One region of the Nocardiopsis lambiniae genome, then DNA from elsewhere that is predicted to be linked to it. Evidence: predicted binding sites of a transcription regulator. Region 1 holds the regulator's gene; the other holds the start of a gene.
The links. The regulator HrcA, encoded in region 1, represses chaperone genes, less so after heat shock. The targets are predictions, from matches to a motif close to TTGGCACTCTCNNNNNGAGAGTGCCAA.

Region 1 (5,085 bases):
TGTGACGACAGAAACCATGGTGGCAGGAGCCACCACGGCACCCCTCGCCGTGGAGTGGGACGCCGACCATGCCGTGACGGAGCTCTACAGGGAGCACTACCGTCCGCTCGTCCGTCTCGCCTCCCTTCTCGTCCGCGATCACGCGACCGCGGAAGAGGTCGTCCAGGACTCCTTCGTCGCCATGCACGGCGCCTGGCGACGTCTGCGCGACCCGAACAAGGCCCTCTCCTACCTCCGCCAGGCGGTGGTGAACAAGGCCCGTTCCGTGCTGCGTCACAGGGCGGTCGTGGAGAAGCACGCGCCCAAGGCACTACCCGACGCCCCCAGCGCCGAACACGGCGCGTTGAACCTGTTGGAGCGCGAGGCCGTCATCCGCGCCCTGCGCAAACTACCCACCCGTCAGCGAGAGGCGATCGTGCTCCGGTACTACGGCGACCTGTCCGAGGCACAGATCGCGGACGCCATGGGCATCAGCCGTGGTGCGGTCAAGAGCCACACCTCCCGCGGCATCTCCGCGCTCCGATCTGTTCTGGAGCAGACGACATGACGAGTCCCACAGATCCCACGAACGACGAGTTCGACAACAGACTCCGGCACGTGCTCAAGGCCGAGGCCGACGCGGTCACGACCTCTCCCGAGGCGTTGAACCTCATCCGGGAACGGACCGCCCGCAACCGCACCGGCGTCTGGTTCGGTCTCCCCTGGCTGCGTCCCGTGCTGGCCGTGGCCGGGACCGTGCTCATCGCGGCGTCCGTGGTCATGTCCACGCCCCAGGTCCGCGACCAGGTGCTGGACATGGTGCCCGCGGGCGCCGACCGGCAGGGCACCCCGCCCGAGGAGGACGCCGACGGCGGCGTGGCGGCCCCCGTGCCCTCCGTCGAGCCCGAGCAGGAGGCCGCACCCCCCGAACAGAAGCCGTCGCCCTCCCCGTCCGAGGAACCGAGCGGATCCGCGGAGGAAGGCGAGGACGACGGCCCCGAGGCGACCACCGCCTGCCCGTCCACGGGTGCCACCTCCACTCAGGGCTCCTCGTCCGACGACGAGAAAAAGAAGAAGGAGGAGGACGAGCAGGACGACTGCGAGCCCTCCAAGGAGCCCGCTCCCGACGGTGAGGAGCCGGACGGCTCCACCGGCGGGGGCACCGGTGACGGCTCGGGCGGCGGTGATTCCTCGGGAGGCGGCTCCACCGGCGGGGGCACCGGTGACGGCTCGGGCGGCGGTGATTCCTCGGGAGGCGGCTCCACCGGCGGCGACGGGAGCGGCACCGAACAGTCCACGTCCCAGTCCTCCGTCGGGGAGTGACACGAGGACGAGGACATAGAGGAGGGGCGCTCCGGGATTCCCGGGGCGCCCCTCCTTCTGATTCCCGTTCGCGCGAGCGGCTACCAGCGTCCGGTGCGCGTCTGGAGGACCGCCAGTGCGGCCACCCCCGCCGTGGAGGTGCGCAGCACGCTCGGGCCCAGGAGGGCGCGCACGGCCCCCGCCCGGTCGAAGGCGTCGAGTTCGGCGTCGGAGAACCCGCCCTCGGGCCCCACGACCAGGACGACGCCGGTTCCGTCCCCGGCGGGGACGGTCATCTCCGACAACCGCCGATCGGCGTCCTCGTGCAGGACGAGGCCCAGGTCGGCGGTGGCCAGCAGGTCGGCGACGGCCGTCCGGTCGGCGAGGTCGGTCACCTCGGGCAGCCGGGCCCGACGGGCCTGTTTACCGGCCTCCCGGGCGGTGGCCCGCCACTTGGCCAGGGACTTGGCCGTCCGGTCGCCCTTCCAGCGGGTGATGCTGCGTTCGGCCGTCCAGGGGACGATGACGTCGACACCGGCCTCGGTCATCATCTCCACGGCCGTTTCGCCCCGGTCCCCCTTGGCGAGCGCCTGGACCACGGTCAGTCGCGGACGCGGTGCGGGGTCGTCGACCCGTTCCAGGACCCGGCAGACGATGTGGTCCTTGGCGGTGTCGACGACCGTGCAGCGGGCGCGCAGCCCCAGGCCGTCGGCGAGGTCGACCGTCTCGCCGGCCCGGATACGGCGCACCACCGCGGCGTGGTGCCCCTCCGGGCCGGCGAGGGTGATCGTGTCGGCCGCCAGGTCGGCGGTGTCGACGAGGAAGACCGGCGGCGTCACTTGCCCGCGCCGAAGGCGTCGCGGAGCTTGGAGAACAGGCCTCCGTGGCCGGGGCTGAACCGGCCGGGGGCACGGTCCTCACCGCGCAGCTCGGCGAGCTTGCGCAGCAGGGCCTCCTGCTCCTCGTCCAGCTTGCCCGGCGTCTCCACGTCGACGCGGATGCGCAGGTCGCCCCGGCCGCCGCCGTCGAGGTGGGTGACGCCCTTGTCGGACAGGGTGATGACGTGGCCCGAGTTGGTGCCCGGACGCAGGTCGATGTTCTCGGTGCCGTCGAGGGTCTCGAAGGCGAAGGAGGCACCCAGCGCGGCCGCCGTCATGGGAACGGTGACCGTGCACTGGAGGTCGTCGCCGCGCCGCTCGAAGGTGGGGTGCGGTCGCTGGACGATCTCCAGGATGATGTCGCCGCGCGGGCCGCCGTTGGGGCCGACCTCGCCCTCACCGGCGAGCTGGATACGGGTGCCGTCGTCGACGCCGGCGGGGATCTTGACCGCGCGGGTGACCTTCTCCCGCACCCGGCCCTCTCCCGCGCAGTCGGGGCAGGGCTCGGGGATGACCGAGCCCTGGCCGGCGCACTGCGGGCAGGGGCGGGAGGTCATGACCTGACCGAGGAAGGAGCGGGTGACCTGGGAGACCTCACCCTGGCCGTGGCACATGTCACAGGTGGTGCGATGGGTGCCGGCGGCGGTCCCCTCGCCCTGACAGGTGGCGCACAGGATGGCGGTGGGGAAGGTGATCTCCTTGGTCACGCCGAACGCCGTCTCGGCGAGGTCGAGTTCGACGCGGATCTTGATGCTGCGTCCGCGCCGGACCCGGTCGCGCGGACCGCGCCCACCGGGCTGCCCGCCGCCGAAGAAGGCGTTCATGATGTCGTCGAAGGGGAATCCCGCGGCGCCGCCGAAGCCGCCCGCGCCACCCCCGCCCGGGGCGAAGGGATCCTGACCCATGTCGAACATCCGACGCTTGTTCTCGTCGGAGAGGACCTCGTAGGCCTGGGTCACCTCCTTGAAGCGCTCCTGGGTGGCGGGATCCGGATTGATGTCCGGGTGCAGCTCGCGTGCGAGCCTGCGGTACGCCTTCTTGATCTCGTCCTTGGAAGCGTCGCGACGCACACCGAGGACCTGGTAATAGTCTCTGGCCACTGGGTTACTGTCCTGCCAAAATCTGTCCGACATACCGAGCCACGGCGCGTACCGCTCCCATCGTCCCGGGGTAGTCCATCCGGGTGGGTCCCACGACACCGATCTTGGCGAGCGACTGGTTTCCCACACCGTAGTCGGCCGACACGATGGAGGTGGACCTCAGCCCCTCGTGGAAGTTCTCCGCGCCGATGCGCACCGTGAGCATGGACGGGTCCTTCGCCTCACCCAACAAACGGATGAGGACCATGTTCTCTTCCAATGCCTCCAGGACGTCCCTCAGGCTGGCGGCGAAATCGACCGCCGCGAGGTTGGCGGTGCCCGCGAGGACGATCTTCTCCTCGCGGCGTTCGACCAGACTCTCCAGCAAGACCGACAGGACGGATATCGCCATGGCGCGGTTCTCCTCGGGGACCTGGCGCGGCAGGTCCTCGACCGCTCCGGGGACCGCCGCGAGGTGCAGTCCGGCGATGGCGCGATTGAGCATGCCGCGCAGGTCGGAGACCGCGTCGGCGTCGACCTCCCCCAGCCCGTCGATGACGCGCTGCTCGACCCGTCCGGTGTCGGTGATGACCACCATCATGAGCCGTTGCCCACCGAGGGGGACCAGTTCGACGTGCTGGACGGACGAACGGGTGAGGGAAGGGTACTGGACGATCGCCACCTGCCGGGTGAGCTGCGCGAGCAGCCTGACCGTGCGGGCGACGATCTCGTCGAGGTCCACGGCGCCGGTGAGGAACGACTCGATCGCACGGCGCTCGGCGCCCGAGAGCGGCTTGACCGAGGAGAGCCGGTCGACGAAGAGCCGGTATCCCTTGTCCGTGGGCACGCGTCCGGCGCTGGTGTGGGGCTGGGTGATGTACCCGTCCTCTTCCAGTGCCACCATGTCGTTGCGGATGGTGGCCGGGGAGACGCCGAGCCGATGACGATCGGCCAGGGCCTTGGACCCGACGGGTTCGTTGGTGTTGACGAAGTCCTCGACGACGGCACGCAGGACCGCGAGCTTGCGCTCATCCAGCACTCGTCACCTCCTGGCACTCCATGGTCCTCAGTGCTAATTCTATGCCCGGGCGCAAACCCCGACGGAGAGGCACGTCCTCCCTTCCCCACCGACGCGGCGCACCGTCTGTAGACTGCACGACCGTGGCTACCAAGGGAACCGGCCGGTACGGCCGCGATGTGCTCGCCGAGGGGCGGCGACGTCCGAAGAACACGGTGCGCGAGGTCCCGCTGAGCAGGGACCTGGTGGTGGAGGACGTCGGTGAGGCGTTCTGCGGTGCCGTGGTCGACTGGGACAAGGCGACCGTGACCCTGGAGGATCGGCACGGACGGCGTCGGGTCTTCGACCTGGCCCCGGCCGCGTTCCTGGTGGACGGTGGACCGGTGACCCTGGTGCGGCCGGCCGCCGCCCCGAGGGGACCGTTGCGCAGCGCCTCCGGTTCGGTCGCCGTGACGGACCTGCGGGCGCGCACGGCGCGGGAGAGCCGTATCTACGTCGAGGGCGCCCACGACGCCGAACTCGTCGAGAAGGTGTGGGGACACGACCTGCGCGTGGAGGGCGTGGCCGTCGAGTTCCTGGAGGGGGTCGACGACCTGCCCGCGATCGTGGCGGAGTTCACGCCCGGCCCGGGACGCCGGCTCGGGATCCTGGTCGACCATCTGGTCCCCGGGTCGAAGGAGTCGCGGATCGCGGAACGGGTACGGGGGGAACACGTCCTGGTGGCCGGACACCCCTACGTCGACGTGTGGCAGGCGGTGCGGCCCTCGGTGTTGGGCTTCTCCACCTGGCCGGACGTGCCCAAGGGGGTCCCCTGGAAGGAGGGGGTGCT
Region 2 (5,085 bases), on a different contig from region 1:
TGGCACGGCGACACCTGACCGCGGGGATGCGCGGGGGCTCCTCCGGCGGATCCGGACCACGGCACGACCGGCGCCGACCGTCGGGCACGTCCGGCTCTCGCCGGGCGCCGCGAAGGCGGACCCATCGCGACGTCCCCGTGTCCGGGGCGGTCTCCGTCATGGCACGAACGCGTCCCGTCCGGCACCTCCGGCCAGGGGGCGTGACGCTCCGCGCACCCGGCCGCCCGACGCTTCGCGGAACGACCCCCCGACGCCCCCGGTGGGGTACGGGACGCGGCCGGGGCGGCGGCCGGAGGACACCCGGGAAACGCGGAACCGGGCGGCCCCGAGGGGCCGCCCGGTCGTCGCGGGCGAGGTCGCGTATCCGGACCTCGAACTCATGGACCTCTTAGAAGTCCATACCGCCCATGCCACCGGTCGGGTCCGCCGCGGGGGCGGACTTCTCCGGCTTCTCGGCGATGACGACCTCGGTGGTCAGGAACAGGCCGGCGATGGACGCCGCGTTCTGAAGAGCCGAGCGGGTGACCTTGGTCGGGTCGATGACGCCGTCCTTGAACAGGTCGGTGTACTCACCGGTGGCGGCGTTGAGGCCGAAACCGGGCTCCAGGTTGCGGACCTTGTCCGCCACGACGCCGCCTTCGAGGCCGGCGTTGGCGGCGATCTGCTTCAGCGGCTCGGCGATGGCGCGACGAACGATGTCGGCACCGATGGCCTCGTCGCCTTCGAGGTCCAGCTTCTCGAAGGCGGGGACGCTGGCCTGGAGCAGGGCCACACCGCCACCGGGGAGGATGCCCTCCTCGACCGCGGCCTTGGCGTTGCGGACGGCGTCCTCGATGCGGTGCTTGCGCTCCTTGAGCTCCACCTCGGTGGCGGCACCGGCCTTGATGACCGCGACGCCGCCGGCCAGGCGGGCGAGGCGCTCCTGGAGCTTCTCGCGGTCGTAGTCGGAGTCGGTGCGCTCGATCTCGTTGCGGATCTCGTTCACGCGACCGGCGATGGCGGTGGCGTCACCGGCACCGTCGACGATGGTGGTCTCGTCCTTGGTGACCACGATCTTGCGGGCGCGGCCCAGCATGTCGATCTCGGTGTTCTCAAGCTTGAGACCGACCTCTTCGGTGATGACCTGGCCGCCGGTCAGCACGGCGATGTCGCCGAGCTGGGCCTTGCGACGGTCACCGAAGCCCGGGGCCTTGACGGCGACGGACTTGAAGGTGCCGCGGATCTTGTTGACGACCAGGGTCTGAAGCGCACCCTGCTCGACGTCCTCGGCGATGACGACCAGCGGACGGCCGGCCTGGAGGACCTTCTCCACGATCGGAAGGAACTCGTTGTTGTTCGAGATCTTCTGGTTCGCGATGAGGATGTACGGGTCCTCAAGGACCGTCTCCATGCGCTCCAGGTCGGTGGCGAAGTAGGGCGAGATGTAGCCCTTGTCGAAGCGCATGCCCTCGGCGAGCTCCAGTTCGAGCCCGAAGGTCTGCCCCTCCTCGACGGTGATGACGCCTTCCTTGCCGACCTTGTCCATCGCCTCGGCGATGGTCTCGCCGATCTGGGTGTCGCCGGCGGAGATGGAGGCGGTGGAGGCGATCTGCTCCTTGGTCTCGATCTCCTTGGAGAGGTTGCCCAGCTCCTCGCTGATGCGCGCCACGGCGGCTTCGATGCCGCGCTTGAGACCGACCGGGTTGGCGCCGGCGGCGACGTTGCGCAGGCCCTCGCGTACGAGCGCCTGGGCCAGCACGGTGGCGGTGGTGGTGCCGTCACCCGCGACGTCGTCGGTCTTCTTGGCGACCTCCTTGACGAGCTCGGCCCCGATCTTCTCCCACGGGTCCTCGAGTTCGATCTCCTTGGCGATGGAGACACCATCGTTGGTGATGGTGGGGGCGCCCCACTTCTTCTCCAGGACGACGTTGCGACCCTTGGGGCCGAGCGTGACCTTGACGGCGTCCGCGAGCTGGTTCATTCCGCGCTCAAGGCCGCGACGGGCCTCCTCGTCGAACGCGATCAGTTTGGCTGCCATTGAGTTCTTGTCCTCCCGTGACCGGGCTGATACGCGATGGGACGAGGCGTGCGCCCGCGACGGACGACCGCGGACCCACCGGCGACCCTGTTGCCGGGGGCCGCGATCTCGCAGCCTCGATCCGGTTTAGCACTCAGCCTGGGCGAGTGCTAACCAGATCCCTTTTTAGCACTCGGCATGGGAGAGTGCAAACGATGTGGTCACGATTCCACCACCTCTTCATCATGCATCTACCTGCGCAAACGCCCCATGACCTCAGGTTTCTCCGCTGCGGGCGGACGGACTCAGGCGGAGATCCGACGCATCGCGCGGGAGCCCAGGCCCAGCACGAGGACGGTCAGGATCAGGGCCACCGCCCAGCCGACGCCCACGGCGGCCGACCACTCACCGGCGAACAGGGCGCGTTCGGCGTCGACCACGTACGCGATCGGGTTGAGCCGCGACAGTGTGTACAGCCAGCCCGGCGCCAGGTCCATCGGCAGCAGCACGCCCGACAGCAGCATCAGCGGCATGACGGCGGTCTGGACGATGGAGGCGAACACGTAGGTCTGCCCGACCTTGAGCGCGACCAGGTAGGACAGCGCCGACAGGCCGATCCCCAGTACGACGAGCAGGAGGAGTCCGACGACGAACCCGAGGAGGGGGACGCGGAACCCGAAGGGCACGACCAGCACGACGACGAGCGTCATCTGCACGGCCATGACGGACACGTCGCGCAGTACCCGGCCCAGCAGCAGCGCCACCCGGCTCGCCGGCGTGGCCATCAGCCGTTCGTGCGCCCCGGAGGCGATCTCCGGCAGCAGCCCGAACCCGGCGAACCCGGCGGTGAACAGGGCGAGCATGACCAGCAGTCCGGGTACGAACCACTGCCAGGGGTTCTGCCCCTGGGCCCCGGCCAGACCGGTGAGCAGGGGCGAGAACAGCACCAGGTACAGGATCGGCTGGAGCATGCCGAACAGCAGGAACACCGGCCGGTGGAGCAGGGGCCGCATCTGGCGGGCGAAGATCAGCCCGGTGTCCCGGATGACGGAGGGTCGGGCGGTGGCGATGTCGGTGGTCACGGGTTCTCCTCCCGCAGGCTGCGGCCGGTCAGGGTCAGGAAGACGTCGTCGAGGGTGGGGCGCTGCACCCGCACCGAGGCGAGGGGGACCCCGGCGGAGTCCAGGGCCCGCAGCAGGTCGGGCAGGACCGTGTCACCGCGTTCGACCCGCAGGCGCACCTCGGTCTCCCGGCCGGTGACGATCTCGACCTCGCCGGCGCCGGAGAGGTTCCCGGCGATCTTCGCGCCGGTGGGCGCGGCGGTCTCGTCGGCGACGGTGAACGTGACGAGGTCGCCGGAGACCCCGCCCTTGAGCTCGTCGGCGGTGCCGTCGGCGATGACCCTGCCGTGGTCGATGACCAGGATCCGTTCGGCCGCCTCATCGGCCTCGTCGAGGTAGTGGGTGGTGAGCACGATCGTGGTGCCGGTGCGTTCGCGCAGGCGGGTGACGTGCTCCCACAGGTTGGCCCGGCTGTGCGGATCCAGTCCGGTGGAGGGCTCGTCCAGGAACAGCAGCGGGGGTTCGTGGACGAGTCCCATGGCGATGTCGAGGCGTCGGCGCTGCCCGCCGGAGAGCTTGGTGACCTCACGGTCGGTGGTGCCGGACAGTTCGAGCATGTCGAGCAGGTCGGCGGTGCGGCGCCGGGCGGTGGCCCGGTCCAGCCCGTAGAGCAGCCCCTGGGTGTAGAGCTCCTCTCCGGCGCGCTGGTCCTCCCCCGCACCGTGGCCCTGGCCGACGAACCCGATCCGGCGGCGCACCTCGGCGGGTTCGGTGAGCACGTCGCGACCGGCGACGACGGCGGTGCCCGAGGTGGGTTCGAGCAGGGTGGTGAGCATCCGCAAGGTGGTGGACTTGCCCGCGCCGTTGGGACCCAGGAGGGCGACGAGTTCGCCCGCGGCGATGTCGATGTCGATCCCTCGGACCGCTTCGAGGGTCTCCCGGCCCACGCGGAAGTGTTTGGTGAGATCCCGTGTCCGGATCATCCGCGACTCCTCTTCACAGTTGAACGTGGTCGAGTCTGCCCAACACCGCGGCCATATTCAAGTTTTAATATCGAGGTCGGGGTCGGCCGCGGGGCGCTCCCCTGAGGGCGGCGCCCGGTGGGCCGGCGGGCCGGCCCTCAGCCCCGCGGTGCCTCGACCGGGGGCAGGCCGAAGGCGGACGGGCTGTCGTCGGCCATCGTGTAACGCCCCTCCTCCAGCTCGCGGATCAGCCCCCGGCTCCACTCGATGCCCATGTCCACGGCCATCCGCCACAGGGTGAGGAGCGGGCGCACGTGCTCGGGCCCGTCCCACCCCCCGGTGCCCGCCCGGGCGGCCTCCGACGTCCGGACACCGCTCTCCTCCAGCCCGGCGATCCGCTCCTCCAGCAGGGAGACGACCTCCGCGCGCGGCAGCGAGGTCATCAGGGTGACCCCGGCGCACAGCAGCGCGTGATCGTCACCCGTGTGGGAGAGCGCCTTGCGCAGCAGCCGGTGCAGCTCGGCCTCGCCCTCCTCGGTGATCTCGTACGAGATCCGGTCCACCACCTCGTCGCCCTCGGCGGTGAACCCGCGCAACCGGCCCTCGGCGGTGAGCTTGCGCAGCGCGTGGTAGATCGACCCCCACTTGACGTTGGCCCACTCCGAGGCGCCCCAGTCCATGAGTTCGCGACCGACCCGATACCCGTGAGCGCGCCCCGACATGCGCACCACACCCAGCACCAACAACCGCGTCGCCGACATCGCCGCCTCATCCGAAGAGCCCCTGTGGGACTCCAGGTTAAGACCCGCCGTCGAAGCGGTGACCACTCGGTGCGGGGCCGGTTCGGCCCCGCTCACAGCGCCTGGAAGTAGCGAACGATCGGCAGGGGGGCGAGCCCCGCCTTCTCGTAGGCGCGCCGGGCCGGGGCGTGGCCCTCGTCCCCGCCGGTCTCGATCATGGCGACGCCCATGCCCTGGTCACGGATCCAGTCCACGGCGTGCCCGGTGAGGGCGACCCCCACCCCGGCCCGCTGGTGATCGGGGTCCACCGCCAGCAGGGTCACCTC

Region 2: a site for HrcA is predicted at 2,183-2,209, ahead of groL (chaperonin GroEL). Genes of this name have one in related genera too.

What each region holds. Positions count from the first base shown of each region.
Region 1 covers NZ_JAVREP010000001.1:725,497-730,581, forward strand. The annotation lists gene RM479_RS03240 (SigE family RNA polymerase sigma factor) at 17-547, shown strand; gene RM479_RS03245 (hypothetical protein) at 544-1,302, shown strand; gene RM479_RS03250 (16S rRNA (uracil(1498)-N(3))-methyltransferase) at 1,383-2,120, opposite strand; gene dnaJ (molecular chaperone DnaJ) at 2,117-3,259, opposite strand; gene hrcA (heat-inducible transcriptional repressor HrcA) at 3,264-4,277, opposite strand; gene RM479_RS03265 (DUF3097 domain-containing protein) at 4,400-5,085, shown strand, end outside.
Region 2 covers NZ_JAVREP010000006.1:27,264-32,348, reverse strand. The annotation lists gene RM479_RS10915 (ABC transporter ATP-binding protein) at 1-18, shown strand, start outside; gene groL (chaperonin GroEL) at 389-2,017, opposite strand; gene RM479_RS10905 (ABC transporter permease) at 2,302-3,078, opposite strand; gene RM479_RS10900 (ATP-binding cassette domain-containing protein) at 3,075-4,040, opposite strand; gene RM479_RS10895 (PadR family transcriptional regulator) at 4,178-4,780, opposite strand; gene RM479_RS10890 (GNAT family N-acetyltransferase) at 4,873-5,085, opposite strand, start outside.